2 regions of the Methylorubrum sp. Q1 genome follow, and region 2 is predicted to be linked to the other one. Evidence: predicted binding sites of a transcription regulator. Region 2 holds the regulator's gene; the other holds the start of a gene.
What was found. The regulator HrcA, encoded in region 2, represses chaperone genes, less so after heat shock. The targets are predictions, from matches to a motif close to GTTAGCACTCNCNNNNNGNGAGTGCTAAC.
Positions count from the first base shown of each region.

Region 1: the regulator HrcA is predicted to act here: its motif matches at 2,528-2,556, upstream of groES (co-chaperone GroES).

Region 1 covers NZ_SRHQ01000009.1:82,189-97,671, reverse strand. Annotated here, with positions in the region: gene E4V01_RS10795 (lipopolysaccharide biosynthesis protein) at 1-546, opposite strand, end outside; gene E4V01_RS10790 (MarC family protein) at 723-1,364, shown strand; gene E4V01_RS10785 (magnesium transporter CorA family protein) at 1,407-2,411, opposite strand; gene groES (co-chaperone GroES) at 2,626-2,916, shown strand; gene groL (chaperonin GroEL) at 3,008-4,648, shown strand; gene E4V01_RS26160 (hypothetical protein) at 4,909-5,130, shown strand; gene E4V01_RS10765 (hypothetical protein) at 5,204-5,728, opposite strand; gene E4V01_RS10760 (ParA family protein) at 5,718-6,623, opposite strand; gene E4V01_RS10755 (MAPEG family protein) at 6,918-7,316, shown strand; gene E4V01_RS10750 (adenylate/guanylate cyclase domain-containing protein) at 7,335-8,402, opposite strand; gene E4V01_RS10745 (transglycosylase domain-containing protein) at 8,799-10,982, opposite strand; gene E4V01_RS10740 (PepSY domain-containing protein) at 11,422-12,723, shown strand; gene E4V01_RS10735 (restriction endonuclease) at 12,726-13,508, opposite strand; gene E4V01_RS10730 (MucR family transcriptional regulator) at 13,810-14,325, opposite strand; gene E4V01_RS10725 (class II aldolase/adducin family protein) at 14,916-15,483, opposite strand, start outside.
Region 2 covers NZ_SRHQ01000008.1:96,706-112,188, forward strand. Annotated here, with positions in the region: gene E4V01_RS09915 (efflux RND transporter periplasmic adaptor subunit) at 1-1,065, shown strand, start outside; gene E4V01_RS09920 (efflux RND transporter permease subunit) at 1,115-4,213, shown strand; gene E4V01_RS09925 (DMT family transporter) at 4,356-5,315, opposite strand; gene hrcA (heat-inducible transcriptional repressor HrcA) at 5,545-6,612, opposite strand; gene E4V01_RS09935 (hypothetical protein) at 7,053-7,355, shown strand; gene rph (ribonuclease PH) at 7,693-8,406, shown strand; gene rdgB (RdgB/HAM1 family non-canonical purine NTP pyrophosphatase) at 8,403-9,038, shown strand; gene hemW (radical SAM family heme chaperone HemW) at 9,222-10,400, shown strand; gene E4V01_RS09955 (penicillin-binding protein activator) at 10,405-11,616, opposite strand; gene rsmI (16S rRNA (cytidine(1402)-2'-O)-methyltransferase) at 11,738-12,688, shown strand; gene E4V01_RS09965 (YraN family protein) at 12,672-13,058, shown strand; gene E4V01_RS09970 (response regulator) at 13,088-13,477, opposite strand; gene E4V01_RS09975 (ABC transporter substrate-binding protein) at 13,770-14,681, shown strand; gene E4V01_RS09980 (ABC transporter permease subunit) at 14,678-15,483, shown strand, end outside.

The DNA of each region.
Region 1 (15,483 bases), on a different contig from region 2:
CATCGGCAGCACCGCCAGGAACTGGCTCAAGCCCCCCGCGATCAGCACCCAGACCGGCTGCGGAAACAGCCATGCCGTGCCGGCCATCAGCACGAAGGCCAGGACGTTCTTCCACACCACGAGCCGGAGATAGGCGCTGCCGATGAAGCGGGCGCGGGCGAGCGCCGCGTGATAGTCGAACAACCCGATGCCGATCGCCGCGACCATCGTGCCGGCGGTCATGACCAGACGTCCCTCGGGGGTCGGATTGACGGCGATCCCGAGCCCGGCGCAGAGGGCGGCGGTGGCAAACAGCGCCAGCGCGACGACCCAGTAAGCCCGGTCGAGACCCTGGCGGATCCAGGGCTCGGCCTCGCGCACCCGCGCCGAGTAGAACCGCGTCGCGGAGAGCCGCAGCCACTCGAACAGGATCGTGTTGAGCACGACCGCACCGGCCGTCGCCAGGGCGAACCGGCCGAAATCGGCCGGCCCCAGCATTCGGGCGATGGCGATGCCGAGGATGAAGTTCAGCCCGGCATTGAGGACGAAGGCGGCGATGACGGCCATGGGACGGGGTGCGCTGCTCGCTCAGCCTGGAGCCTGAGGACAAGACTCGCAGCTAGCCGCCAACAAAGCCTGAATTGTGGGGCGACGGCGTGACGACCCATCGCGGCCTGCGGGCCCGGCGCCGGGCCGAAGCCAGAGCCGTGCTATGGAGCTGGAGCTTGAAACCGGGGTGCGCGATGTCTGTCGATCTGTCCTTCGCCACGAAGGTCTTCGCCGCGCTGTTCGCCATCATGAACCCGATCGCGAATGTGCCGGTGTTCCTCTCCCTGACCGATGGCGCTTCCGACGCCGTGCGGCGGCGCGTTGCCGTCACGGCCGCTGTCGGGACCACGATCGGCTGCCTCGTCTCGATCGTGGCCGGGCAGGCCGTCCTGGATGCCTTCGGACTCAGCGTCGACGACTTCCGTCTCGCGGGCGGGCTCATCGTTCTGATGATCGCGCTCTCCATGCTGCAGGGCTCATCGAACCAGACGCACGGCCGCAGCCCCAAGGAAAAGGAAGATCGGGTCGAGGCGGAAAGCGTCGCCATCTACCCGCTGACCATCCCCCTGCTCGTCGGTCCGGGGACGATCGCGACGCTCATCGTGTTCGGCCACACCGCCAAGGCGCAGGCCAAATGGCCGGAACTCGCGCTCGGTGTCGGCGCCTTTCTCACGCTTCTGACGGTCGCGCTGATCTCCGCCCCCTGGCTGGGCCGCCACCTGTCCGCGACGGCCACCTCGATCACGCGCCGTCTGATGGGCATGATCCTGGCCGCGGTTGCGATGGAGATGATCGTGACGAGCCTGCGGAACCTGTTCCCCGGCCTCAGCCACTGAGTCGCGGAGAGCCCCCGCGACGGCGGCGCCTCTCGGCAACCGTTACAGCCAGCCCCTCGCCTTGAAATAGAGCAGCGGCACGATCGCCGAGATCACGATCAGGGCGAGGCCGTAAGGGTAGCCGTAGGCCCAATCGAGTTCGGGCATGTGCTTGAAGTTCATGCCGTAGAGCGAGGCCACCAGGGTCGGCGGCACGCCGACCACGGACACGACGGTGAGAACCCGGAAGGCGTTGTTCTGCTCGATGTTGATGAGCCCGAGCGTCGCGTCGAGCAGGAACTGGACGGTTTCGGAGAGTCGCGTCTCGAACTCGTCCAGCGAGGCGATGTCCTGCGCCAGCGTGTCGAAGCGCGGCGCGTCGCCCTCCTTGAGGGTCTGCCCGCACTCGCTCTTGGCGAAGACGATGATGCGTCCGAGCCCGAGCAGGCTGGCGCGGACCTTCGACAGGGACTTCCCGTGGCGCCCGACCGAACGGAGCAGGCGGCGGAGCGCGAGGTCGCGCCGCTTCGGCGCGGTGGTGTCACCCTTGCGGGCACCCGGCCGGGCGCCCGAATCGAAATCGAAGATGCGGGTGGAGAGCGTATCGAGGTCGCTCGACATCTCCTCCAGAAGGTCGGCGAGGTTGTCGACCAGTTCCTCGACCACGAGCAGGAACATGCCCGTGCTGGTGCTGCCGTCGCCGTCACCCTCGTCCACACGCTTCCGGACCGCCGCGAAGGCGCGCATGTCGTGGAAGCGCACGGTGACGAGATGGTCCGCGGTGAGCAGGAAGCCGAGCGGCTTCAGGCTGAAATCGGAGCGGTCGAAGGTCACCATCGGCGTCGAGAGCGAGAGGCCGTCGCGGTTGCGGCGCAAGCGGCTCGACGACTCGACCTCGCTCAGCGCCGCGCGCGATGGCACGCGGATGCCCGTCTTGCGTTCGACCTGCGCGGCCTCCTTGGCCGTCGGATCGTTCAGGTCGATCCAGACCGCGTGATCGGGCAGGCTCGCGCCACCTCCGGCGCCGCCGTGCTCGACCGCGCCGTTGGCCCCATGAAGGCTCATCATCGGGAGAATGTGTCCCCGTCCGTCCCAGCCGCGCGAGAAATTCGCGCGAAACCGCCGCAGCCGGGAAGAAGCTGCGCCTTGACTCGAAAACGCCGCGCGCCTATCTCGCCAGCGTCGTTAGCACTCACTTGCTTGGAGTGCTAACAATCAGGTGGAGCGCGGTCGTCCCGACCGCATGAAGACCAACCGCCATTCCGAAGCAAGAGGGCAGCTCATGAAGTTCCGTCCGCTGCACGACCGCGTCGTCGTCCGTCGCATCGAGAGCGAAGAGAAGACGAAAGGCGGCATCATCATCCCGGATACCGCCAAGGAGAAGCCGCAAGAGGGCGAGATCGTCGCCGTCGGCCCCGGCGCTCGTGACGAGCAGGGCCGCATCAACGCCCTCGACGTGAAGGTCGGTGACCGCGTGCTGTTCGGCAAGTGGTCCGGCACCGAGGTCAAGATCGACGGCCAGGATCTCCTCATCATGAAGGAATCCGACATCATGGGTGTCGTCGCCCTCTAAGGCGCGAAATCCCTCCACCGCCCTTCGAGGCCGCCAGGGCTCCGCCCTCGGCCGGCTTCAGGGCCCCTTCCATCATTCGAGGTAAACTCACATGGCAGCGAAAGACGTACGTTTCTCCGCCGATGCTCGCGACAAGATGCTGCGCGGCGTCGACATCCTCGCGGATGCCGTCAAGGTGACGCTGGGCCCGAAGGGCCGCAACGTCGTGATCGAGAAGAGCTTCGGCGCGCCGCGCATCACCAAGGACGGCGTCACCGTCGCCAAGGAGATCGAGCTCGCCGACCGCTTCGAGAACATGGGCGCACAGATGGTGCGCGAAGTGGCCTCGAAGACCAACGACATCGCCGGTGACGGCACCACCACCGCGACCGTGCTGGCCCAGGCCATCGTCCGCGAGGGCGCCAAGTACGTGGCCGCCGGCATCAACCCGATGGACCTGAAGCGCGGCATCGACCTCGCCACGGCCGCCGCGGTGAAGGACATCACCGCCCGCGCCAAGAAGGTCGCCTCCTCCGAAGAGGTCGCCCAGGTCGGCACGATCTCCGCCAATGGCGACAAGGAGATCGGCGAGATGATCGCCCACGCCATGCAGAAGGTGGGCAACGAGGGCGTCATCACCGTCGAGGAGGCCAAGACCGCCGAGACCGAGCTCGACGTCGTCGAGGGCATGCAGTTCGACCGCGGCTACCTCTCGCCGTACTTCGTGACCAACGCCGAGAAGATGGTCGCCGAACTCGAGGATCCCTACATCCTCATCCACGAGAAGAAGCTCTCCTCGCTGCAGCCGATGCTGCCGGTGCTCGAGGCCGTGGTGCAGACCGGCAAGCCGCTCGTCATCATCGCCGAGGACATCGAGGGCGAGGCGCTCGCCACCCTCGTCGTGAACAAGCTGCGCGGCGGCCTGAAGGTCGCGGCCGTGAAGGCTCCGGGCTTCGGCGATCGCCGCAAGGCGATGCTCGAGGACATCGCGATCCTCACCAAGGGCCAGACCATCTCCGAGGATCTCGGCATCAAGCTCGAGAACGTCGCCCTGCCGATGCTCGGCCGCGCCAAGCGCGTCCGCATCGAGAAGGAGACCACCACGATCATCGACGGTCTCGGCGAGAAGGCCGACATCGAGGCCCGCGTCGGCCAGATCAAGGCGCAGATCGAGGAGACCACCTCGGACTACGACCGCGAGAAGCTCCAGGAGCGTCTGGCCAAGCTCGCGGGCGGCGTCGCGGTGATCCGCGTCGGCGGCGCGACCGAGGTCGAGGTCAAGGAGAAGAAGGACCGCGTGGACGACGCGCTCAACGCCACCCGCGCCGCGGTGGAAGAGGGCATCGTCCCCGGCGGCGGCGTCGCACTGCTGCTCGCCAAGAAGGCGGTCGCCCAGCTGAAGTCCGACATCCCGGATGTCCAGGCCGGCATCAAGATCGTCCTCAAGGCGCTCGAAGCCCCGATCCGTCAGATCGCCAGCAACGCGGGCGTCGAGGGCTCCATCGTCGTCGGCAAGATCACCGACAACGGCGGCGAGACCTTCGGCTTCAACGCGCAGACCGAAGAGTATGTCGACATGATCCAGGCCGGTATCGTCGACCCGGCCAAGGTCGTGCGCACCGCCCTTCAGGACGCGGCCTCGGTCGCCGGCCTGCTGGTGACCACGGAAGCCATGGTCGCCGACGCGCCGAAGAAGGACAGCGGCGCCCCGGCGATGCCGGGCGGCGGCGGCATGGGCGGCATGGACTTCTAAGTCCACGCACCCGGTCGAAGAACGGAAGAGGGGTCGCCGAAAGGCGGCCCCTTTTTCGTCGGTGGAGCTCGCGGACCGCCCCTGATGAAGTGACGCTGCACGGACGTTTCCCCGGGAAAGCGGGCAGGGTTTATCCTATGCAGTGGCCGGAGGTGCCGAGCCTCGGGCAGCGTCGGAGCGTTGTCGGCCTGACCTTTGCGAGTACCGTGACGGATCGTATACCTGACCCATCGACGCCTTCGATCCACGCCCGTGAGACGATGCTGCGTCTGATGCAGGTGCTGACCGAAGGAATACGGATCGATAGCCTGATGGCCGATCAGATCTCCCAGATCTCGGATCGTGCCCGGCTCTGCGGCGAGGCCGAGATGGCCGACGGGCTGCTCGACGTCACGCGGCGCCACCGGGTCGCGGTCCTGGAAGGGCAGGGCCGGCTCGCCGCCCTCGAAACGCGTTACGCGGTGCTGTTTCCGGAAGCTTAGAGCGTATTCCGACGAAGTTATCACCGGATCGTTGAAAGAATGCGCGTCACAACAACGCTTGGACGGAAGGGCTTCAGCCCTTCTTCTTTTTTCCTTTTCGCTCCTTCTCCTTGTCCTTCTTCTCCCGGCTTTCCTTCACGGGCGGCGCATCGTGGTCCTTGCCGTCCCACACTGCGGAGAAGGGACGGCTGGCAAGGGCGCGCTCCGGGGGCGTCTCGCCCGCACGCGGCTTCGCCGGACTGCCTTCGGCACGGGTCTCGCCCTTGCGGAACGGCGCGTCGCCGGCGGCCAGAGCGCTGAGGCGGTGGCGGTGCCAGCCCGGCGTCGCGGTCTTCAGCGAGGGGTGATGCGGATCGAGGCGGGACACCACCCCCTTCACGTCGGCCTCGGACATCCCATCGGCGATCAGGGCAAGGGTCTCGCTGCCCAGCACCTCGCGGATCAGGCGCAGCGATGCCGCGCGCAAGGACCGGGCCTTGAGCTGCTTCACGACGAGGGCACGGGCGGCTTTGGGAATCTCGGTGCGGATGTCGGGAAACGCTTCCGGCGCAGAGGCCATCGCCTGCAACACGGCATAGCCATCGACATCAAGGGCCATGGAGGATTTCCTTCACTTCCGCGACCAGCGGGATCAGCACGTTGGGGACATGGGCGCCATACTTGGCGGTGAAAGTCGGGGGCGCCCCGTCGGCCGGGACCAGCGCGTCGGCGAGCGCCGCCGCCTGAGGAATGCGGGTTTCGAGCAAACGGAAGCCGGCATCCTCGGCCCGCGCCTCCGCCTGGAGCCGCGCCAGGGTTCGCTGATGCTGGCGCACCTGGGCCTGGAAGCGGGTGACGAGGACGTAGGGTGCGCTCTTCGGGGCGATATGGCTCGCCTGCCGGCTGGTGCGCCGCCAGACCGTCTCGACGAAGGCGTTGAGCCCGTAGGTCGAGAGAAAGTCCGGTATCGAGGTGACGAGGACGAGGTCGGCCGCGCGCACCGCCACCTCGGTGATCGGCGAGATACCCGGCGCGCAATCGAAGAAGACGTAGTCGTAGTTCGCCGCCAGCGGCACGAAGTCGTCGTGAAAGACCTTCCACAGCTTCTCGTCGATGGCGTGCATCGAGAATTTCCGCTCCGTCAGTTCGTAAAGAATCTCCCGCTCCACGAGCCGCAGATGCGGGCCGGACGGCAGCAGCGAGAGCGCGAGCGGCGCGTTCTTGTGGATGGTCAGGCTCACACCGGGCTGGATACGGGCGGAGAGATTCGGCTTGTGGCGGGTGATGAGCTTGAGGGCGAGATAGGCCTCCAGCGTGCGCCCGTGGACGATCATCTCGCCGAGCAGCGCATCGCCCGCGAGGCAGACCGATACGCTCGCCTGCGGATCGAGATCGACCACGAGCACCCGCGCCCCGTCGGCGGCCAGCGCCTCGGCGAGCATGACCACGGTGGTGGTCTTGCCGACCCCGCCCTTCATGTTCGCCACCGCGATCAGCTTGCCGCCCACCGACATCCTCCTGAGCGGCCCTCTCGCCAGCAACGCTCCGCCGCCGGGCCGAGCCGCATCACGCCATCCTAGCGCATCGCCTTCCGCCACAGGCCGACGACACTTTTCGGTAGAATGCTTAATGTATCCCATCGCCCGCCGCGCCGAGCGGCGTGGGGGCCCGTCGGCGACCGTCGCGTCGGGGATACGCCTTCGTGATCGCCCGTATGGGCGGAACACGGCGCCGACAATCCTATCTTGCGAAGGGCCAACGACATCCGCCACACGGCGGGTCGCCCCTCCGATCCAAGGGTTGTCCCTGTGATTTTTCCGACCACCACGGCCTTCTACGCCGCGATTCTGGGCCTGATCTATGCCGGACTGACCGGATGGGTGATCGCTGGCCGGCTCACCGGCAGCGTCCTGTTCGGCGATGGCGGGCAGGACGCGCTCCAGCGGCGCATCCGCTCGCACGGCAACTTCCAGGAATATGTGCCGCTGACCCTGCTGCTGATCGCGCTCTACGAGGGGAGTGGCGGCTCCCATGGCTGGGTTCAGGGCCTGCTGATCGTGCTGGTGATCGCGCGCATCCTGCATCCGATCGGAATGTTCGCCCCCACGAACTCGCCGCGCCAGTTCGCCTGCCGGGGCGGCGGCATTCTCGCGACGCTGGCGATCATGACGATCGCGGCGATCCTGCTGCTGCTGCGGGTCGGCTGACCGTCGGGTTCACCCGCCCTACGGCGCGGCGGCGATCCGCGGCGCCGTTTCCTCGGCAAGCGCGGCGGTCCCGTTGCGTTCGAGGGTGGCGACGGCGAGGGGCTGACCGCGCCCGCGCAGGGCGTGGGTGCCGAGCGGTCTCACCACGACGCCCTCGGGTAGCCGCGGCAGCCGCTTCAGCAGATCCTCGGAGATCAAGGTATCGACGCCGAGCGGGCGGCACAGCGCCTCGACGCGGGCGACCACATTCACCGCGTCCCCGAAATAAGCGATCTTGTGCCGGTCCACCCCGACTTCGGCCGTCACCACCGGGCCGCCATGCAGGCCCGCCCGCAGGCGCGGCACGGTGCCGAAGCGGGCTTCCCAGCCCTCCGCTTCCGCCTCGATGCGCTCGCGCACCGCGAACAGGCACTCGACGCAGCGCGCATCCTTCAGGCCGCGCTCCATCGGCCAAGTGATCATGGCCAGATCGCCGATATAGTCGTCGGTCGAGCCGTAGAACCGGCGCACCGGCTCGGCGAGGGTCGCGAAGACGGCACTGAGATATTCCTGCGCCCGCAGGTCGCCGTGGGTCTCGGCGAAGGCGGTCGATCCGACCACGTCGAGGAACAGGAAGATGCGCTCCTCCTCCACCGGGCGATGGTAACGCCCGACGAGGAAGTTGATGAAGACTTCGCCGCCGATCAGGTCGCGCATGCGGATCACGAAGACGAGCAGGGCCGAGACGGCGAGCGCGTAGGCCAGCACCCGCGGCGTGGTGCGCACCGCCTCCTCCAGGCTGTCGCCGGTCAGGCCGAGCAGCCAGACGACGAAGCCGCCGAGCGCGTTGCCAACGACGATCATCGCCACGTAGGAGAGTTCCGCCGCGACGACGTAGAGCCCGGCGGGCAGACGCCGGATGCGCGACTGGACGCCGGCCAGCAGCACGCCACGGTCGAAGGCCAGCGCCGAGACGCCGACACACAGGCCGTAGGTAAAGCCGGCCGCCGGGCTCGCACCGCCGGCGAAGATGACGTTGTAGAGCAAACCCGCGCCGCCCGCGGCGAGCAGGATGAGAAGCCAGAACCAGCGATGGTGCGGCAGCATCAGATCGGGCTCCGGCGGCCGGCGGAGAAGGATGCGTCCGGCCCGTTCGCAGAGGCCACGGGGCCATGCGGGCAACGGTCGGGCTGGCGGGTCGACACGGAGGCTCCTTCCGTCGGCAATCAGGAGGGGGGCAGAGCCCGCGATCCTCTCCAGACTGTCGGAGGGTCATGCCTGCAACGTGGCGCGAATGTGGCGCACGGCCGCATGCCCGGTTCAGACCGCGCCGGATTTTTTTTCCAGCCGCCGCTCGACGGGAGGGATTAACCGATCCCGTCGGGTGGATCAGGCAGCGGCTAGAGCCGTATCGGACCTGACTGTATCAGGTCGGAGTCTCTGGCCTGTTGTTTTGACGCGCCTTCTTTCGACGAACCGGTGACCACTTCGTCGGAATGCGCTCTAATCGCCGACCCCGAACAGCTTCTCGAGGAAGTTGCGATCGTCCCGGCTCGGACCGCGTCCTTGAGGAACCGAGCGAGGGGGGAGGGCGGAAGCCGTCTGCTCCGGCTCGCCGAGCAGCGCGCCGATCAGGCCGCCGGGTCCGGAATCGCGCTCAGGAGCGGCCTCGGGCCGGGGCGCCCGCCAGCGGTTCATGCCCGGCAGGCCCACCGGCTTCTCGCCCTTGAGCGCCGTCGTCATGTAGGCTTTCCAGATCTCCACCGGCAGGCTGCCGCCCGAGGCGCGCTTGGTCGGCTCGCCGTCGTCGTTGCCGAGCCAGACCCCGGTCACCAGGGTGGCCGAGTAGCCGACGAACCACGCATCGCGGAACTCCTGGCTGGTGCCGGTCTTTCCGGCCAGTTCCCAACCCGCGATGTCCGCCTTCTTGGCCGTGCCCATGGTGAAGACGTCGTGCATCATGGCGTTCATCATGCCGACGGCGTTGGGATCGATGACGCGGCCGAGCCCGCCCTCGCCGCGCTTGTAGAGGACCTTGCCGGTGGCGCTCTTGATGCTGGCGATGACGTAGGGAATCACACCGGTGCCGCCATTGGCGAAGGCGCAGTAGGCGCCCACCAGTTCGAGCGGCGTCACCTCCGAGGTGCCGAGCGCGATCGAGCCGTTGGCCTGGAGCGAGGACGAGATGCCGAGCCGCTGGGCGGTCTGCACCACCGCCTTCGGGCCGACCTCCTGGCCGAGTTTCACCGCCACCGTGTTGAGCGAGAGCGCCAGCGCCTCGCGCAAGGAAACCGGGCCGCGATAGTTGTGCGAGTAGTTCTCCGGCGCCCAGTTGCCGATCCGCACGGGCGCGTCCTCGCGCATCGTGTCGGGGGTCAGGCCGCGCTCGACCGCCGCGAGGTACACGAAGGGCTTGAAGGCCGAGCCCGGCTGGCGCTTGGCGGTGGTGGCGCGGTTGAACTGGCTCTGGGCGTAGTCGCGCCCGCCGACGAGGGCACGGATCGCCCCGTCCGGCCGCATCGAGACGAGGGCACCCTGGGCGACGTTGTAGCGGCCGCCCTTGGCGTTGAGTTCGTCGGTGAGCGCCTTCTCGCCCGCCGTCTGCATGCTCGCATCGACGGTGGTGGCGACGACGATGTCGTCGTCGAACTTCGGCAGGAAGTCGTCGAGCACGTCCATCACGAGGTCGGCGACGTAATTCGGCGAGCCGCCGCCACGGGTCGAGGCCGGCCGGGCCGGCTGGGCCAGCGCGACCTTCGCGTCGGCGCTCTTGGCAAAGCCCAGTTCCTCCATCGCCGCGAGCACCTGGGCGGCGCGGGCCTGCGCCGCCTTCAGGTTGCGGTTCGGCGCGAGGCGCGAGGGCGCCTGCACCAGGCCGCCGAGCATGGCAGCCTCCGCCAGCGTCACGTTCTTGGCGGGCTTGCCGAAATAGCGCTGAGCCGCGGCCTCGACGCCGTAGGCGCCGGCACCGAAATAGACCCGGTTGAGATAGAGTTCGAGGATCTCGTCCTTCGAGTATTTGTGCTCCAGCCACAGCGCCAGGATCGCCTCCTGGATCTTTCGCGAAGCCGACCGCTCCGGGGTGAGGAACAGGTTCTTGGCGAGCTGCTGGGTCAGCGTCGAGCCGCCCTGCGCCACGCCGCGGCGGGTCAGGTTCTGGGTGATCGCGCGGGCGATGCCCACGGGATCGATGCCGAAATGGTCATAGAACCGCCGGTCCTCGATCGCGACGAAGGCGCGCGGCAGGTAGGGCGGCAACTCCTTGATCGAGACGACGCGGCCGCCGGTCTCGCCGCGGTTGGCGAGCAGGCTGCCGTCGCTGGCCAGAATCGCGATGTTGGGCGGGCGCTTGGGAACCGCGAGCTGATCGATCGGCGGCAATTGCGAGGCGTGGTAGGCGATGAGGCCGGCCAGCCCGATCGCCACCCAGATGCCGAGGACGACGCCGGCATAGACCAGACGGCCGAGCCAGGAGCGCCGCCGCGGCGGGCGCCGGCCGCTGCCGCCGCCGGAGGCCTTGCGCGCACGCGCCTTCGGCGCCGAAGCGGGGCGGCCGGCCGAAGCCCGCGGCCCACCCGCCGACCGGTCGTTGCGCGACAGGCGCACGTCGAGGCGGCCCGGCTCGCTCCCCTCCGGAATGTCGAAGGTCGGTTCGCTGCGAGGTTTGCGTCCGCGAGACTGCGCCATGCGTTCCATGCGTCCGGGGCTGCCGATCCCCGAAAGGATCTCGCCTCCCGCGACCGTGCTCCCCTGTTCGGGATCCGCGCGTCGGTATTCCGCCGGATCGATCCCCTCGGACGCACCGGCTCGCCCTGCGGCACGGCGGGTCGTCCCCTTGCGTCAGAGACAGTAAATGCGGCGGGTTTAAGGGTTGTTAAGCCCGCCGGAGCACGCCCGGCCGGCCTTCACCGGATCTTCACGCGTGATCGTTTCGCGCGCGATTCAAGAGGTGCCCAAGGGGTGGCGCATCGACGTGGCAACCGTTATCGACGGTTCTGCCCTCGGCGCGCAGGCATGAGGGCCCGCACTAGGGACTGACCGGACCGGGACTTGTTCGTCCGAGGGCCGGATCGCCTTTCCTGCTCCGCCGTCGGTGGCTCCGTCGCGGAAAGAGGCTCGAGGGTTGATGGCGCGCTCCGTTTTCGTCCTTCTCCACCGCTGGGCCGGTCTGACGATCGCCGCCTTCCTGCTCGTGGCGGGGCTCACCGGCGCGGTGATCTCCTGGGACCACGAACTCGACGATTGGCTGAACCCGCATCTCCATACGGTCGAGAGCCGCGGTGCGGCGATCCCCGCCCTCGACCTTGCGCGGCAGTTCGAGGCCCGGGATCCACGCGCCCGCGTCTCCTATCTCCCGCTCGCGTCTGAAGCGGGCGAGTCGCTATCCCTGTTCGTGATGCCGCGGGTCGATGCGGCGACCGGCAGCCTGCACAAGCTCGGATACAATCAGGTCTTCCTCGACCCTGTCACCGGGGCCGAACTCGGACGGCGGGAATGGGGTCAGGTCTGGCCGATCACCCGCGAGACGCTGATCTCGTTCCTGTACAAGCTGCACTACTCCCTGCACCTGCCGGAGATGTGGGGCGAGGAGCGCTGGGGCATCTGGCTGCTCGGGATCGTCGCCGTCGTCTGGATGCTCGATTCTTTCGTCGGCTTCTATCTGACGCTGCCGGTGCGCAAACCCGCCAACCCGGAGCGCCCGGCGGCGGTCGAGCGGCAGCTCGGACGGGGCTGGTGGTCCCGCTGGAAGCCCGCCTGGAAGGTGAAGATCGCGGGCAGCCCCTACCGCGTGACCTTCGATCTGCACCGCGCCTTCAGCCTCTGGACCTTCGCGCTGCTGTTCGTGCTCGCTTTCACGGCGTTCTCGCTCAACCTCTACCGCGAGGTGTTCCTGCCGCTGATGTCGAGCGTCTCGCAGGTGACGCCCGAACCGTCGAACACCCGCCCCTTCGTCTCACCGCTCAAGCCGATCGAGCCGGGGGTGGATTATGCCCAAATCCTCGAGGCGGCGCAGGCGGAGGGGCAACGCCGCGGCTGGAAGGAGCCGGTCGGCGCGCTCGCCTACGCGCCGATGCAGGGCTTCTACACCGCCCGCTTCTTCGAGCCCGGCGACGACCACGGCGCCGCGGGCGTCGGCCCGGCGGCGATCTATTTCGACGGTGGGGACGGCCGGGTGATCGGCGACCGCCAACCCTGGGTCGGCACCGCCGCCGATATTTTCGTGCAGGCGCAGTTCCCGGTGCATTCGGGCCGCATCCTCGGCCTGCCCGGCCGCATCCTGATCTCCTTCATGGGGCTCGTCGTCGCGATGCTGTCGGTCACCGGCGTGGTGATCTGGTGGCGCAAGCGCGCGGCGCGGCTGTCGGTTCGACGCAAGGCCGTCGCGCTGCCCGCCCGGACCGTCAGTCGGCCCGTACCGGCGGAGTAGGCTCAGCGCCCGGCCGCCAGCGCACGGCGGCCGGCCCGGCGGGTCGGAGCCAGGGTCGCGAGGTCGTCGTGATGGAGGAGCAGGACGCCGGTGGTGCCGGCGAGCTTGCGGGCGGCAGGCGTGAATCCGGCATTCGAGACCACGGCCGCCATGTCGCCCGACCAATGCAAGGTGGCAGCCGCCACCTCCTGCACCGCCGCATTGCCGACCGGGCGGCCGTAGCGCTTGCACTGCACGATCAGGCGCAGGCCCGCCTTCTCGGCGATCACGTCGCATCCCTGGTCGCCGCTCGCCCCCGTAGGCCGGGCATCCCAGCCCGCCTCGCCCAGAAGTTCGGCGCAGTATCGTTCATAGGCGACCCCGTCTTCCGGTGTCTCCATTTCGTCGGGCCGTTCGTGCGTGCAGGCCACCCGCTCGACGATCTCCACCATCTCATCGAAGCGCGACTCGGCGTAATCGGAAAAGCCGCGCTGCTCGACGAGCGGCAGGACGGTGCGCTCGACGAAATATTCGCGCTCGCGCAGCCAGCCGTCCTCGATCGTATTGCCGTAGGCGTCGAGGAAGCGCTCCTGCCGACGTCGCAGGGCGAGCGTCGCGGCGTGGCGCCGGGCGATGCGACGCACGCGTGCGCGGAAGCGGCGCGGCCGGTCGAGGCGATGGAGGAGGATCGCGAGGCAGACCGCGCCCGTGGCGGCGAGAGCCGGTGCTCCATAACGAATGGCGGCGGCGCCCCCGAGGACGACGGCCCAGAACAGGCGCGTGGCGATGGTCGACCGGCCGGACATCATGTCTCCCGCGAAAGACCGGGACGACGCCCGGACTTCGCAGGGACTGTTCCCGCCGAGCGGTTGCCCGACTTCTAACGCCGAGGCCTCATCCCGCACTCGGGGAAGAGGCGCCACTGCATCGCGTGTGGATAAGTGTTTCTCACAAGACTCCCGCTGCGCCGTCCCCGCCAAAGCGAGAACAGTCGGAGATCGGGAGTTTCGTGAGGCACGCTAAACGGCACCGGCGCAAACCCGCCGCTCGGAGGCCGGGCGATCGATGACGATCCGGCCTTCGACACCGTCGGTCGGCGCGATGCGCTCAGACCGCCTCCCCGGAACGAGCCCGGCCACGGCGACGCGGCGCCGAGGCGGCGGTCTCAGGGGCCGGTTCGGCGGCGGTCTCCGTCGCCGTCTTGGAGGGCCACTTCCGGCGCTGCTGGCCGAGGCCCATGGTCCGAGCAAGGGCAGACCGGGTCGCGGCGTAGCTCGGTGCGACCATCGGATAGTCGTCCGGCAGGTTCCAGCGCGCACGGTACTCGTCGGGCGAGAGATTGTAGCGCGTCCGCAGATGCCGCTTGAGCGATTTGAATTTTTTGCCGTCTTCGAGGCAAATGAGGAAATCCTGCTGGATCGAACGCCGGATCGACACGGCCGGCGTCGGGGCCACCTCTTCAGGCTCACTTGGCTTATTCGACAATTGTGCCAGCGCACCGTGAACCGACGTGATCAACCCGGGCAATTCCCCGACCGCCAGGGAGTTATTCCCGACATAGGCCGACACGATATCGACAACCAAGGCCACGTGATCGCCAGCGGAGCTATCCTCAAGCGACATCCTCAATATCCCTTCCGATATTTGCAAACGGCGAACTGCAATAGGCGCCGCAACGGAGACGCCAGCATTGCGGAGCACGGTGCGACTGCGCTGAATGACGCAGGACTTAACCTTTGATGGGACCGGCTGCAAGATGGATTTTGAGTGTCCTCCAAAAATCACTTGAAATTTCGTCCGTTTGACAGGGCTATTGCGATAAAAGTCGTATTAGGAACTCCACAAAATTCCCCGACATCCGGTATAATTGCGAAATGCAATACGGGATGATTACGCAGATCGATTGGATAGAGCCGTGTGCGAACGTCGCCGCGGACCCGTCTGATATTGCGAAATGCCGAGATCAAAAACCCTCAAACCATCACCATCTAAAATCGATCCAATAAGATTATAGGGAAATTGCCCGATAATCGTATTTGTCGCCGTTACCGCATTATTCGATATTTTTCCTAAAATATAAGTACTTCAATCAAAAAGAATGCCAAATCAAAATGCCCATTGTGAGATATGAATTTTATTCAGAGCCCATATCAGCGACAAGAAATCCAAATCATTTCGTATCGGCGCAAATCAAAATCGCTGGACGCACGGACTCAATGCTTGGATTTCTCGCGGGGACCATAGGACTTGAATCGCTCGACCGTCTCGGCGACCTCGGCATCGGACAGCACCACCGGTGCGCCGACCTGCAAGGCGATCGCATATTGGCGGCACAGAGCCTCGACCTCGACGGCGAGCCACATCGCCTTCGAGAGGTTCGGCCCGGTCGCGATCATGCCGTGATTGGCGAGCAGGCAGGCGCTGCGGCCTTCGAGGGCATTGAGGGCGAAATCCGAGAGGCCCTGCGTGCCGTAGGGCGCGTAGGGGGCGCAACGGATGGTCGGACCGCCGGCCATCGCGATCATGTAATGCACCGCCGGGATCTCTCGGCCGCAGATCGCGAACCCGGTCGCGTAGGGTGGGTGGGCGTGGACGACGGCGCCGATCTCGGGCCGGGCCGCCAGGATGTCCCGATGGAATCGCCACTCGGAGGAGGGGGCCAGCGGATGGTCCCAACTCCCGTCGAACTCCATGGGGACGAGGTCATCGGGGCTGAGTTGCTCCGCCGGAATCCCGGAGGGCGTCACGAGGAAGCCGCTTCCGGTTCGGACGGAGAGGTTA
Region 2 (15,483 bases):
GTCCCGCGCGACGAGATTCTCGTGACGCCCGAGATCGACGGCTACCGTCTCGTCGAGCTTCTGACCGAGGAGGGCATGCGCGTCGAGAAGGGGCAGGTGCTCGCCCGCCTCAACCGCGACCTGATCGACCGCCAGCTCACCCAGCAGAACGCGCTGATCGACAAGGTGAGCGCCGCCGTGCTCCAGGCGCAGAGCAACATCGAACAGGCCGAGGCCGCCGAACTCGAAGCGCGGCTGGCCCATGATCGCGCCAAGCAACTGATCCAGACCGGCATCACCACCGCCGCCGTCATGGAGAACCGCACCGCCGCCCTGCGGCAGACGGAGGGTAAGCTCGCCTTCGCCCGCAACGGCTTGGCGATGGCCAAGGCGGAACTGGCGCAGGCCAAGGCCGTGCGCGACGAACTCGAACTGCGCCTCGCCCGCACCGAGATCCGCGCGCCGGAAGCCGGCATCGTCAGCCGCCGCACGGCGCGGGTCGGAATGGCCACGTCCTCATCGGCCGAGCCGCTGTTCCGGCTGATCGCCCGTGGCGAGATCGAGCTGGAGGCCGAGGTCATCGAGACCAAGCTTCCGCTGCTGCGCGAGGGAGCTCCCGCCTTCATCGAGATCGGCGAGGGCGAGCGCGTCACGGGCACCGTTCGTGCGGTCTATCCGGAGGTCGACAAGGCGAGCCGGCTGGGCAAGGTCCGCGTCCGCCTCGATCCCGATCCGCGCCTGCGCATCGGCACCTTCGCCCGCGGTGCCGTTGAACTCGCCCGCACCCGCGGCGTCACCGTGCCCCAGGCCTCCGTCCTCTACGGCGGCGGCAAGCGCAGCTCCGTGCTCGTCGTCGCGGAGGACAAGGTCGAGTCCCGCGAGGTCCGCACCGGCCTGTCCGACGAAGACGACATCGAGATCCGCTCCGGCCTCTCCGAAGGCGAACGGGTCGTGGCCCGCGCCGGCAGCTTCCTGCGGGACGGCGACCGCGTCCGTCCGGTTCCGCTCGCGCGGGAAGGCCAGATACCGGCCGCAATCTCCGCAGCCCCCTCGCCGCAGGCCACCGCCGACGCCGGCTCGCGCTGAGGCACTCTAAGCCTCGGCCCCATCGACATTCCTTCTGACGGGTTGCCCGATGCGCCTGAACATCTCCGCCTGGGCGATCCGGAATCCGATCGCGCCGCTCGTCCTGTTCCTCGTGCTGATGGTGCTCGGCCTCGTCAGCTTCCGGGGGCTGCCCGTCACCCGCATGCCGAACGTGGACGTGCCCATCGTCTCGGTGATGATCACGCAGGCCGGCTCGGCGCCGGCCGAGTTGCAGACCCAGGTCACGAAATGGGTCGAGGACTCGATCGCGGGCGTGCGCGGCGTCAAGCACGTCACCTCGGCGATCACGGAAGGCTCGTCCGTCACCACCGTCGAGTTCCGCCTCGAAGTGAACACCGACCGGGCCGTCAACGACGTCAAGGATGCGATCTCGAAGATCCGCATCAACCTGCCGCGCACCATCGACGAGCCGGTGATCCAGCGCGTCGAGATCACCGGCCTGCCGATCCTGATCTACGGCGTGACCTCGCCCGCGATGACGCCGGCGGAACTGTCGTGGTTCGTGGAGGACAACGTCGCCCGCACGCTCCAGGGCGTGAAAGGCGTCGGCGGCATCGAGCGCGTGGGCGGCGTCGCCCGCGAGATCCGCATCACCCCCCTGCCCGACCGGTTGCTGGCGCTCGGCATCACCGCCGCGGACGTGAACCGGCAGGTGCGCGTCACCTCCGCCGACATGGCGGGCGGGCGCGGCGAGGTCGGCGGGCGGGAGCAGTCGATCCGCACGCTGGCCGCTTCGCGTACCATCCGCGACCTCAAGGCCACCTCGATCGTCCTGCCCGGCGGCCGCAAGGTGCGCCTCGATGACCTCGCCACCGTCGAGGACGCGATCGAGGAACCGCGCACCTTCGCCCGCTTCAACGGCGAGCCGGTCGTCGCCTTCTCGGTCTCGCGCGGCTCGGGCGCCAGCGATGCCGAGGTCGCCGCGGGCGTCGAGAAGAAGATCGCCGAGTTCAGCCGGGGTTATCCCGAGATCCGCTTCGAGACCATCGACTCCTCGGTCGCGGCGACGATCGGCAGCTACGATTCGGCCATGCACACGCTGATCGAGGGCGCCGCGCTCGCCGTCCTCGTGGTGTTCCTGTTCCTGCGCGACTGGCGCGCCACGCTGATCGCGGCGGTGGCGCTTCCGCTCTCGGTGCTGCCGACCTTCTGGGCGATGGACGCACTGGGCTTCACGCTCAACGGCATCAGCCTACTCGCGATCACCCTGGTGACCGGCATCCTCGTGGACGACGCCATCGTCGAGATCGAGAACGTCGTGCGCCACATGCGGATGGGCAAGTCGCCCTACCGCGCCTCGATCGAGGGGGCCGACGAGATCGGGCTTGCGGTAATCGCCATCACCGCGACGCTGATCGCCGTCTTTGCCCCCGTCTCCTTCATGGGCGGCATCGCCGGCCGCTATTTCATCCAGTTCGGGCTCACCATCGCCGTCTCGGTGTTCATGTCGCTGCTGGTAGCACGGCTGATCACGCCCCTGCTCGCGGCCTACTTCCTGCGCGACCACGGCCATGCCGAGGAGCGGGAGGGGCCGGTGATGCGCGCCTATACCCGCCTTGTCGGCTGGTCGGTGCGCCACAAGTGGATCACCCTGTTCGTCGGGCTCGCGCTGTTTGCCGGCTCGCTCGCCTCGACCCGACTCCTGCCCTCGGGCTTCATCCCGAAGCAGGACAACGCCCGCACCCTGTTCATGATCGAGCTGGCGCCAGGCGCGCGGCTCCCCGACACCATCGCCGTCGCCGACCGTGTGGTCGAGCGCATCCGCACGCTGCCTGAGGTAACCTCCGTCTTCGTGGATGGCGGCCGTCAGGCCGGCGGCAAGAAGGAGACGCGTCTCGCGACCCTGATCGTCAATCTCAGCCCCAAGAGCCAGCGCGCCAAGCGGCAATGGACGATCGAGACCGAGATCGCCGCTCTGTTGGCGCAGGAGCCCGACATCCGCTCCTGGAACCTGCGCGAGAACGGCCAGCGCGATCTCGCCCTCGTGGTCGGCGGCCCGGACGTCGAGGTAGTGACCGAAGTCGCCGCCCGGCTCCAGCGCGACATGGCCGCGATCCCGCACCTCGTCTCGGTGATGTCCACAGCGCCCCTGAACCGCACCGAGGTGCGCATCCGCCCCAAGCCCGGCGCGGCGGCCGATCTCGGCGTCTCCACCGACGTGATCGCGGAGACGGTGCGGGTCGGCACCATCGGCGACATCGGCATCAACCTCGCCAAGTTCAACGCCAAGGACCGTCAGGTTCCGATCCGCGTCCAGTTGCCCGAGAGCGCCCGCGGCGCGGTCTCGCGGCTGGAGAACCTGAAAGTTCCGGCCAAGAACGGTACCGCGGTCCCGCTCGCCGCAGTGGCCGACATCGAACTCGACCAGGGCCCCGGTGCCATCGAGCGCTACGACCGCGTGGTGCGCGTCGCGGTGGAGGCCAATATGGAGGGTTCGGACGCGCTGGGCTCGCTGATCGAGCAGGCGCTCGCCACGCCGACGGCGAAAAACCTGCCGCCGGGCGTGACCATCCGCCAGACCGGTGACGCCGAGATCATGCAGGAGGTCTTCTCCGGCTTCCTCATGGCGATGGGCGCCGGCATCATGATGGTCTACGCGGTTCTGGTGCTGCTGTTCGGCTCGTTCCTCCAGCCGCTGACGATCCTGTTCTCGCTCCCGCTCTCCATCGGCGGCGCCATCCTCGGCCTGCTGATCTGCCACATGCCGATCTCGATGCCGGTCGTCATCGGCATCCTGATGCTGATGGGCTTGGTGACGAAGAACGCGATCATGCTCGTAGACTTCGCCGTCGAGGAAATGCGCTCGGGCGTGGATCGCGTCACGGCCATCGTCGATGCCGGCCGCAAGCGGGCGCGCCCCATCGTGATGACCACCATCGCCATGGCCGCCGGCATGGTGCCCTCGGCACTCGCGCTCGGGATCGGCGGCGAGTTTCGCGCGCCGATGGCGGTCGCGGTGATCGCCGGCCTCATCGTCTCGACCCTGCTCTCGCTGGTCTTCGTTCCCGCGGTGTTCCTGCTGATGGACAGCCTCGGCAGCCTGATCGGCCGCGGGCTCGGCCGCTTTGTCGGCCCGCGCGACGAGGCCGGGGACGCACCACCCGCCCCGGCCGCCCATCACGGCTGACCCCCGCCCCGCACCAGTCCCTGCGATGGGCTGGTGCGGGATAGGCTGGGCGGGCAGACGGCCGCGCTTCGACACGTCGCGCCCTTTCCGAGCGGATGCGCCGCCGCCGGCGACGGAGCACCTCGGGTTCGTCTCCGACCGCTCAGATATCCCGGCCCTGATAGCGTCCGGGCTCTTCGATGGGCCGTCGCCTCACGCGCTTGAGAACCCGTCCGTCGATGGCCGCGAGACCGCCCCCGATGAGGGCCATGCCGATGATGTGACGAACCTCCAGGGACTCGCCCAGCACCAGCGTGCCGAGGAGGATGGCCGTCACCGGGATCAAGAAGGTGACGAGCAGGAGATTGGTCGCCCCGGCCGTCGCCAGCAGGCGAAAGTAGAGCAGGTAGGCGAGCGCGGTGGAGAGCGCCGCGATCCCGAGCACCGCACCCCAGACCGTTGCGCCCGGCATCGGCAGCGTCCACGGCCGGTCCGTGAGCAGCGCAACGGGCAGAAGCAGGAGCGTGGACGCTGTCACCTGGCCGGTCGCCGTCGCGAGCGGCGGGACGCCCATGCGCTGGAAGCGCCGTCCGAAGACGCCGGCCAGAGCATAGGACAGGGCGGCGCCGAGCACCGCGAGCTGCGCCAGGAGAGGGCGTCCTTCGTCGGCGAATGCCGCGGCGCCGATCATGACGGCCACACCCAGGAGGCCGGTGAGCGCCCCCGCCAGCCTGTTCCCGGTCATCCGCTCGTCGGACGTCAGCAGGTGGGCGACGACGACGGTGAAGAGCGGTGTCGTGGCGTTGAGGATGGCCGCGAGCCCCGAGGCGATCTGGGTCTGCCCCCAGACGATGAGACAGAAGGGCATGACGTTGTTGAGGAGTCCCATCCCGAAAAAGGCAACCCAAACGTCTCGGCCGCGGGGGAGGCGGATACCGGCCAGAGGCAGGGCGGCATTGAGGATCAGCGCGGCCAATCCAACGCGCAGGACGACGAGCGTCAGAGGCGGCAGCGCGGACAAAGCCACGCCCGCGAAGAAGAACGATCCGCCCCAGAGCACGGACAGTCCGAGCAGCATCGCCCATTCGAACGGCGACATGGTGTGGTTGACGACGGTTGGCATGAGGAGGCTCCGGCAAGTCCGAGCCCGTGCCTACGGCCCCATCCCGACGCCGCGCATCCCGCTTCCTGCTTTCGAATCCCCCTGCGCCGCCGCTCGAGCCGCGTCCGACCCGATGGCATCAGGCCGGCATCTCCCGGTCTTTGTCTGAGGCGCATTCTTTCGACGAGCCGGTGATCGCCTCATCGCAATTCGCTTGCACGCGATACTCGGGAACGGCCGAAGCGACGCCCTACCGTGACCGGTCGAGCAACCCCGAGACCACGCGGGCGGTGTAGTCCACCATCGGCACGATGCGGGAATAGTTGAGCCGCGTCGGGCCGATCACGCCGACGACACCGACGATCTTCTGCGCGCTGTCGCGGAAGGGGGCGGCGATCATCGAGGAGCCGGAGAGCGAGAACAGCTTGTTCTCCGAGCCGATGAAGATGCGCACACCGTCGCCCTGCTCGGCCCGCGCCAGCAGCTCGATCACATCCTTCTGCGTCTCGAGATCGTTGAACAGCAGGCGGATGCGCTCCAAGTCTTCGGCGGCGCGCAGGTCGTCCAGAAGGTTGGCCTGTCCCCGCACGATGAGCTGGCGCGCCTCGGACGGGCCGACCGTGGTGGCGAGCCCGGCATCGACCAGACGCTCGGTCAGAGCGTCGAGCTCCTGCTTCATCTCCTTGCGGCCGTTCTCGATATCGGCACGCAGGGTGTCGAGGGTGCGGCCGCGCAGGCGGGCGTTGAGGAAGTTCGAAGCCTCTTGCAGCGCCCCTGCCGGAAGACCCGGCGGCAGATCGACGAGGCGGTTCTCCACCGTGCCGTCGATCGACACCAGAACCACGAGCGCCCGTTCGGCATCGAGCCGCACGAACTCCACATGCTTGAGCCCGGCATCGACCTTGGTGGTCAGCACCACGCCCGCCCCGCGGGAAATGCCCGAAAGCAGCGAGGACGCCTCGGCCAGGGCCGAATCGAAGGTGTGGCGCGAGGCGGCCGCCTGCATCTGCGCCTCGATGCGCGCCTTCTCGGCGAGATCGACGTCGCCGATCTCCATCATCGCATCGACGAAGAAGCGCAGGCCCAGCTCCGTCGGCAGGCGCCCGGACGAGGTGTGGGGCGCGAAGATCAACCCGGAATGCTCCAGATCCGCCATCACGTTGCGGATCGAAGCCGGAGACAGGCTCATCGGCAGAATGCGCGCGAGATTGCGCGACCCCACCGGCTCGCCGGTGGTGACGTAGCTCTCGACGATCTGCCGGAAGATCTCTCGGGAGCGCTCGTTGAGGGCGGCGAGCGCTTGGGTTTGAGGATTCACGATGGGCTAAAGGGCCTCGATCAAGGAGATGAGCACCTGACGAAAGCAGGATCCTGACGAATGATTGTGGGCGCTTGGGCGCCGCCGATCAATCCTGCTCTGCCGCGACGTTACGGACGAGCGCCGGACCACACCCAACCGGCGAACGACGCCCCGCGCGGCTTTAGCAGGCGGCTGCAGACGTCTGACGAGGGAGAACGATCATCTCCATCTCGGTCGAACTTCGCGCCGAGCGTGAGGCGTGCTGACGGGATGAAGCGTCGGCTGCCGCACTGCCCGACATCGACAACCGGCTTCCAGAGAATGGTTCACTCCGCCCCGAGACTTCTCCAGCAGCCTGCTAGCCGAGAAATGATTGGGATCGTTCTGCGTCCCCGCGGCGTTTCATCACCAGGGCGGCGTTTCGAACCGCGATTCGCCGCCCCATTACCCGAATGAAGATGGAGCTTCCGATAGTGCTGACTGGCGCACGAAAGACCCTGGTCAAGGTCGCCGCACTGGCGATTGCGGTCACCGGCTTGAGCCTCGCTTCGGCGCCGCGCGCTGCGCAGGCTGCCCCGCTCCCGATCCAAACCGAGGCGACCGCACCCGCTGGCGATATGATCGAGCAGGCGCAGTACCGCGGCGATCGCCGTCACTACCGCCGCCACATGCGTCACCGTGGTCATTGGCACCGCCACCACCGCTTCGGTGGCCCGCGCCATCACCACCACCGCGGTCACATGAACCACCGCCGCTGGTGACCGGCCGGAAGGTCGTCTGAAGGGCCGCCGTCGCGAGACGGCGGCTTTTTTCATGCCGGAGGCTGGTCTGGCGCGAAAAGGCGCGAGTCCAGGGACATCGTTCGAAGTCGCCTGAGCGGCTTCGCGGCGCGAAGAGCGCCGTACGGAGCGGGCTTTTGAGGACTTCGATCCTGAAAAGCATCGAACGGAGCGGAAGCCCGAAAAACCGAGACTGTTCGCGCAGGCGGGCGCCGGCGACGAAGGCCGGCACGAAACCAGGGCCGGGCGACGGTTGCCGCGGAGGCGGGCAGCGCCTAAGAGCCCGGGCTTCGATTTTCGATACGGGAGCTTACCAAGCATGCGGCCCTCGAAGCGCGCGGCGGACGCGATGCGCGACGTCACGCTGGAGCGGGCCGTCGCCCGCTACGCGGAAGGCTCCTGCCTCGTCACCTTCGGCAACACCCGCGTGCTTTGCACCGCCTCGCTGGAAGAGCGCGGCCCGCCGTGGCTGCGCGGTTCCGGCAAGGGCTGGGTCACCGCCGAATATGCGATGCTGCCCCGCGCCACCCACGAGCGCACCCGCCGCGAGGTCAATTCCGGCAAGCCGTCGGGCCGGACGCAGGAGATCCAGCGGCTGATCGGCCGCTCCCTGCGCGCGGTCACGAACCTGCCGGCCCTGGGCGAGCGCCAGATCACCGTCGATTGCGACGTGATCCAGGCCGACGGCGGCACCCGCACCGCCTCGATCACAGGTGCCTGGGTGGCGCTCCACGATTGCTTCGCCTGGATGCGGGCCCGCTCGATCATCTCGGTCGATCCCCTGAAGGACCATGTCGCGGCCGTCTCCTGCGGCATCTACAAGGGCCAGCCGGTGCTCGACCTCGACTACGCCGAGGACTCGGCGGCCGAAACGGACGCGAACTTCGTCGTCACCGGCAAGGGCGGCATCGTCGAGGTGCAGGGCACCGCCGAGATGGAGCCGTTCACGGACGAACAGTTCCTCGAATTGCTGCGGCTCGCCAAAGGCGGCGTGGCGCAGCTCGTCGAGCTGCAGCGGAAGGTCATCGCGTGAGCGGGCATCGCATCCTCTCGGGCAAGGTCGTCATCGCGACCCACAATGCCGGCAAGCTCGTGGAGATGCGCGAGCTGCTGGCCCCGTTCGGGGTCGAGGCGGTCTCGGCCGGCGAACTCGGCCTTCCGGAGCCGGACGAGACCGGCACGATGTTCTCGGAGAACGCGGCGATCAAGGCGCACGCCGCGGCCGAGGCCTCGGGCCTGCCGGCCTTCGCCGACGATTCCGGCCTCTGCGTCGATTCGCTGGACGGCGCGCCCGGGCTGTTCTCCGCCCGCTGGGCCGGCCCGGACAAGGATTTTTCCGGCGCGATGGCCCGGATCGCCGCCGAACTCGACACGCGCGGCGCCGCGGACCGGCGTGCCCACTTCGTCTCGGCCCTGGTTCTGGCGTGGCCCGATGGCCATACTGAGCTGTTCGAGGGCCGCGTCTTCGGTGATCTGGTGGAGCCGCGCGGGAACCTCGGCTTCGGCTACGATCCAATGTTCCGTCCCGAGGGCATGGACCGCACCTTCGGCGAGATCTCCTCGGAGGAGAAGCACGGCGTCGATTGGCAGACCGGCAACGCGCTCTCGCATCGGGCGCGGGCCTTCGTCGAGCTTGCGAAGGCGTGCCTGCGTCGGCCGGGCTGAGCTTCCGCTCGGCGTTTGGCGTGCATACATCAAGCGTGAAGAATGGAAGGCGCTCCGCTCGAACGCCGACATCCCATCCGCCGCCCTCACCCTGAGGTGGCCGCATTCGCGGCCACCTCAGGGTGAGGGCGGCGGGTTGGACGAGTGCGCGGTTCAAGCGGCTCGATGACACAAGACAGGCCGATGCCCCCCGCGACACCGCCCGACCATCCGACCCGCGACGCGGGATTCGGCATCTACCTGCACTGGCCGTTCTGCGCCGCGAAGTGCCCCTATTGCGACTTCAACAGCCACGTTCGCCATGCGGGCGTGGATCAACCGCGCTTCCTTGACGCCTTCCGGCGAGAGATCGCCCACGCCGCAGCACTCGCACCGGGACGGACGGTCACCAGCATCTTCCTCGGCGGCGGCACACCCTCGCTGATGGCGCCGGACACGGTGGCGGGCCTGCTCGATGCCGTGGCCGGAGCCTGGAGCGTGGCGCCGGACGCGGAGGTGACGCTGGAGGCGAACCCCACCAGCGTCGAGGCGACCCGCTTTCGCGGCTATCGCGCCGCCGGCGTCAACCGTGTTTCGCTCGGCGTTCAGGCGCTCGACGACGGCGACCTCAAGCGGCTCGGGCGGCTGCACAGCGTAGCGGAAGCGCTGGACGCCGTGCGCACCGCGGCGGCGCATTTCGAGCGCTTCTCCTTCGACCTGATCTACGCGCGCCCGGAGCAGACACCGGAGGCCTGGGCGGCAGAGCTACGCCGGGCGATCGATTATGCCGCCGAGCATCTCTCGCTCTATCAGCTCACCATCGAGCCCGGCACGCCGTTCTTCGGCCTCGCCCAGGCCGGCCGCCTCGTGCCGCCCGACGACGACGCCTCACGCGCCCTCTACGACGTGACGCAGGAGATCTGCGGGCTCGCGGGCCTGCCGGCCTACGAGATCTCGAACCACGCCCGGCCCGGTGCGCAGTCGCGCCATAATCTCCTCTATTGGCGCTATGGCGAATATGCCGGCATCGGCCCCGGCGCCCACGGCCGCCTCGTCCTGCCGCAGGGCCGTACCGGCACGCTCACCGAGAAAGCGCCCGAAGACTGGCTCGCCCGCGTCGAGCGCGACGGCCACGGCATCGTCGAGACGGAAATGCTGTCCGCCGAGGATCAGGGCGACGAGTTCCTGATGATGGGGCTGCGGCTGACGGAAGGCATCGACCCCGCCCGTTACGCGACCTTGAAGGGGCGCCCGCTCCAGGCCGATCGCCTCGACGCGCTGGTGAAAGACGGCCTCGTCGCGCGGCGCCCCGACGGCCGCATCGCCGCGACTGCCCGCGGCGCTCCGGTGCTCAACGCCGTGGTGGCGGAGTTGGCGGGCTGAACCGTCAAATCCCCGACGGCCCGAGCACCTTCGGGGCCGGGCTCACCACATTCGCCGCGTTGTTGCGAATCTCGTAGACCGCCAAGGTCCGCTCGCTGACACCCTCGGGCAGGAAACGGAAGGTACCGTCGAGGCCGGAGAAGCCCGCCGGGTTGGTGAGCGTCGCGTCGGCGAAGCGCTGCGAGCCGTATTGGCGCACCAGGGCGGCCGTGAGCGAGACGGAATCGTAGCCGAGCGAGGCGGTCCGCGGCGGCATCGTCCCGAAGCGGGTCTGATAGCGCTGGGCGAAACCGGCAAAGCCGGCCGTGTCGGGCGCGGCGAAGCGACCGCCCTGGAACGCGGCCTGCGACAGCACACGCGGGTCGTTCCACAGGGCGAGCCCGAGGGGTCGGACCCGCGCGGGCGAGAACCCGACCTTGGTCAGCGCGGGCGCGACGGCCATCAGGCCTTCGGCGGTGTCGGGTATGAACAGCGCGTCGGCCTGGGCGCCGCCCCCCGCGATCACGCCGCGCAGCCGGTCGACCGCCGGGCCGGGATTGCCCGCCGGGTAGCGCTCGATGCCGACGAGCCGGGCGCCGCGCCGGGCCACCGCCTCACGAAACTGCGCCTCGACGGCATTGCCGTAGGTCGTCTCGGGGATCAGCGCGGCGAAGGAGCGGCGACCGCCCGCGCTCGCCTCGTCGACGATGCGGTCCACCTCCGATTGCGGCAGGAAGCTGATGAGGTAGATGCCGCGCGCGGCCACCGCCGCGTCGGTCGAGAAGGCGATGACCGGCTTGCCCGCGCCGCGGGCGACGCCCCCGGCGGCCTGGACACTGGCGGCGAAGAGCGGGCCCAGCACCATCTCGGCGCCCTCGGCGAAGGCCGCCTGCGTCGCCTCGCGTGCGCCCTCCGGCGTGCCGCGGTCGTCCTTGACGAGGATCTGGAGGTTCGGCTTCTGGAAATCGTCGTAGGCGAGTTCGGCGGCGTTGCGCAGGGCGGCGCCGACCGCCGCCCCCTGCCCGCTCAACGGGACGATCAGCGCGACTTTCACCGTGCCCGCGCCGATGACATTGCCGGCAGTCACGGTGGGGTTGGGCTCGACCTCCGGCGCCACCCGAGCCGCCGGCCGCGGCGCGTCCGGAACGCCGAGGCAGCCCGCGAGCCCGATCGTGAGCCCGAGGCCGAGAAGCGCAGCACCCGCGCAGGCCGTCCACCGTCCGCCGCGTCGCGCCATCGCGACCCTCCTGTGCGAGCGCAATTCGCGGTCACGATGCGGAGGGGCTTGCGAAAAGTAAATGTGAGGCCATGCCTTTCCCCGGTCTCCAAAGGCGCGCGGGCATGGCATTGTCGCGGCGATGACACAGCGACTCGACAAGCGCTCCGAAGGGGCCCCGCGCAGCCCCGCCACCTTCACGGCCTTCGGCCTCGCCGCCGAGGCCGAGTCTCTGGCGCCGGGCCTCTACGTGGTGGCGACCCCCATCGGGAACCTGCGCGACGTCTCGTTCCGCGCTCTGGCGACGCTCGCCGCCGCGGATGCCGTGCTGGCGGAGGACACCCGCGTCACCCGCACCCTGCTGATGCATTACGGGATCACGACGCCGCTTCTCTCCTACCACGAGCATTCCAACGAGGCCGTGCGCGAGCGGATGGTGCTGCGGCTGAAGGCCGGGGAGACCCTGGCGCTAGTCTCCGATGCCGGAACGCCGCTGGTCTCGGATCCCGGCTTCAAGCTGGTCCAGGCGGCGATTGCCGCCGGCATCCCGGTGACGCCGATTCCCGGCCCGTCCGCGGTGATGACCGCCATCGTCGCCGCCGGCCTGCCGACCGACCGGTTCTTCTTCGAGGGGTTCCTGCCCCAGAAATCGGGCGCCCGGCGCAACCGTCTGGAGGCGTTGGCCACGATTCCCGGAACGCTGGTGGTGTTCGAGTCCCCCCATCGCCTCCCCGAGATGCTGGCCGATGCCGCCGCCACCCTCGGGCCGGAGCGGCCCGCGGCGGTGGCCCGCGAATTGACCAAGCTCTACGAGACCATCCGGCGCGACAGCCTGGGCGGCCTGGCCGAAGCCTTCGCCCAGGAGGGTCCGCCCAAGGGTGAGGTGGTGGTGGTCATCGGCACGGCACCGGAGGACGCCGCTCCGCGCGAAGCCGATACCGGGCTCGACGCCCGGATCGAGGCGGCGCTCGCCCGCCACTCGATCAAGGATGCGGCGGCGCTCGTCGCCGACGAGACCGGCCAGCCCAAGCGCGTCGTCTATGCCCGCGCCCTGGCGCTCGCCCGCCGGGCGGACGATGAGACCTCCGGCTGATCCGGAGGCGCGGCGCCGCGCCACCCACGGACGGGGCATCTCGGCCGAGGGGTTGGCGCTCCTGGCGCTGATGCTGAAGGGCTATCGGCCGCTCGCCCGGCGCTTCGCGGCCGCGGGCGGGGAGATCGACCTGATCGTTCGGCGCGGGCGCACCATCGCCTTCGTGGAGGTCAAGGCCCGTGCGACGCTGGAGGCCGCCGCGACCGCCATCGACGCACGCAAGCGGGCGCGACTGTCGCGGGCTGCACGGGCGTGGCTCGCGCGTCATCCGTTTGCCGCCGACGCGACTTTGCGGGCGGATGCCGTCTTCGTGGCGCCGCGCCGCTGGCCGCGCCATCTGCCCGATGCGTTCGAGATCGAAGGTTTATGAGCGTCCGGCCAGGAGCCGGCCGGGCCGTGTCAGCCCTCGGCGGCGGCGATGGCCGCGGCAAGGGTGCGCTTGAGGTCGGCTTGGCTGAACGGCTTCTGCACCACCAGCCGGTCGCGGAACGGCTCGCGGATGCCTGCGCCGCCGTAGCCGGTCGAGAACACGATGGGCAGGTTACGCTCGGCGATGGCCTCGGCCACCGGGTAGATCGGCTCACCCGCCACGTTCACGTCGAGGATGGCGACCGTGAAGCTCTCGCTGCGGGCCATCTCCAGGGCGGTCGCGAGCCGGGCCGCCGGCCCGACGATCTCACAGCCGAAATCGAGCAGCATATCCTCGAGAAGCATCGAGATGGCCGCTTCGTCCTCGACAACCAGCACCCGGGCGCCGGACAGACGATCCTCGTTCGAATCCACACTCACGCCGGATCGTCTTCCCTATCGATTCATTCCCGATCCGGAGCGCCGTCTCGAGTCTGTCAGTCGCGCCAGGATTGTTCCGGAGGAATTCCTTCCGGTACGCTTCGAGAGCGGATGAGCGACCCGGAAAACGCTGCCCGGCACCGCGAGCCGTCGCCCGTAAAGCTGGGCGTGTCAAGCGCCGCACCGCTCTGTCTGTGCTAGGCTGGTCAGCCCAATGTTATTCCGCAAAACATTTCCCGCCCATTGTCGCAACCTAGCGACAGCCCCGGCACGAGGCGATCCCCACTCAACCGTGAGTCGGCGGGGCCTGCTCGCCTCGGCCGCCGCCGCGATGCTTCCGGCCCGCGCCCTTGCCGCATCGGAGGGTCCGATCGTGATCGGTTCGAAGAGCGATACCGAAGGCGCGCTTCTCGGAAGCCTGATTGCTTTGGTCCTTGAGGATCTCGGCTTGCGCGTCGAGCGACGCCTCGGCCTCGGGCCCACTCTGATCGTCCGCTCGGCCCTGCTGGCCGGAGAGATCGACCTGTATCCCGAATATACCGGCAACGTCGCGTTCTTCTCCGGCACCGAGACCGATCCCGCTTGGAAGAACGCTGCGGAGGCTTACGGCCTCGCCCTGCGGCTCGACGCCGCGCACGGGCTGGTCTGGCTCGGTCGGGCACCGGCCAACAACACATGGCTGATCGCGGTTCAGGGCCGTCTCGCCCGTGAGCGGGGGCTCGCCACCATGGCGGATTTCGCGGGTGCCGTGCGGGAGGACGCTATCCGCCTCGCCGCCTCGACGGAGTTCGTGGAGAGTCCCGCCGCCCTGCCCTCCTTCGAATCCGCCTACGGCTTCTCCCTGCCGCTCTCGCGCATCGTCAGCCTGCCGGGCGGCGACACGGCGGTGACCGCCCGCGCTGCGGCGGAAGGCATCAGCGGAATCAATGCCGGCATGGTCTACGGCACCGATGGGGCGCTGGCTGCCCTCGACCTCGCCGTGATGAGTGATCCCAAGGGGGCGCAGATCGTCTACGAACCCGCCCCCGTGATCCGCGCCGCGACGCTCGAACGCCACCCGCATATCCGCGACGCCCTCGACCCCATCTTCGCGCGTTTCGACGCCGAGACGCTGCGGCGGCTCAACGCGGCGATCACCGTGGAGGGGCGCACCGCCGAGGCAGTGGCCAAGGCGTGGCTCGCTGAAGCAGCAAGCCGCCCGTGACGGCACGCCTCCTCGCCGGCCTCGCCGCAGCGGCTCTGCTCCCGGCGGTGTTGGCTGGGCTGCCCCTGCTGCATCTCGCACCGAACCGGCTGGTGACCGGTGCGCCCATCGCCGCGTCGGACGCGCTCGGCACCGGCCTCTGGCCCATCGCCGCCCTCGCCGCCGGGGGACTCGGCCTGCTCGCGGCGGGCCGGGGGCGGAGAAGTGCTGGTCTCGCCGGGCTCGCCTGCCTCTGCGCCCTCTTTCTCTTGCTGGCAGGGCTCGGCGCCGGAGCCGCGGACCTGACCGCCGGCCAGCCGTTCGCGACGCGGGCGCGCCTCGCCTCCGGCGCCTGGACCGGTGTGGTCGTGCTGGTCTGTGCGCTGACTCTGGCCGCTCGGCGCACCGGCCTGCCCGGCGGCGGCCTCATCGCGGCGACCGCCGTCCTGGCGCTGATCGGGGGCCTGTGGGGCGGCGGTCGCCTCAATGCGCTCTCGCTCGTCGTCGAGGGGCGCGCCCGGTCCGATGCCCTCGGCGCCGCCATCCGCGATCATCTCGTCCTCGCCCTCGGTGCCCTGGTGCTGGCCGCCGGTCTCACCGGGGGGCTCGCGCTGTGGCGTCGGGCGCGCGGGGTGGTCGAACTCACCGTCAGCGGATTGCAGCTCGTGCCGGCGGTCGCCCTGCTCGGCGGCCTCGTCGCCGGCCTCTCGGCGCTGCTCACGGCGGCCCCGGCACTGCGCGGCTACGGGGTCTCGGCGCTCGGCACCGGGCCGGCCCTGATCGGCATCACGGCCTACCTGCTCCTGCCGCTCTGGCGCGGCCT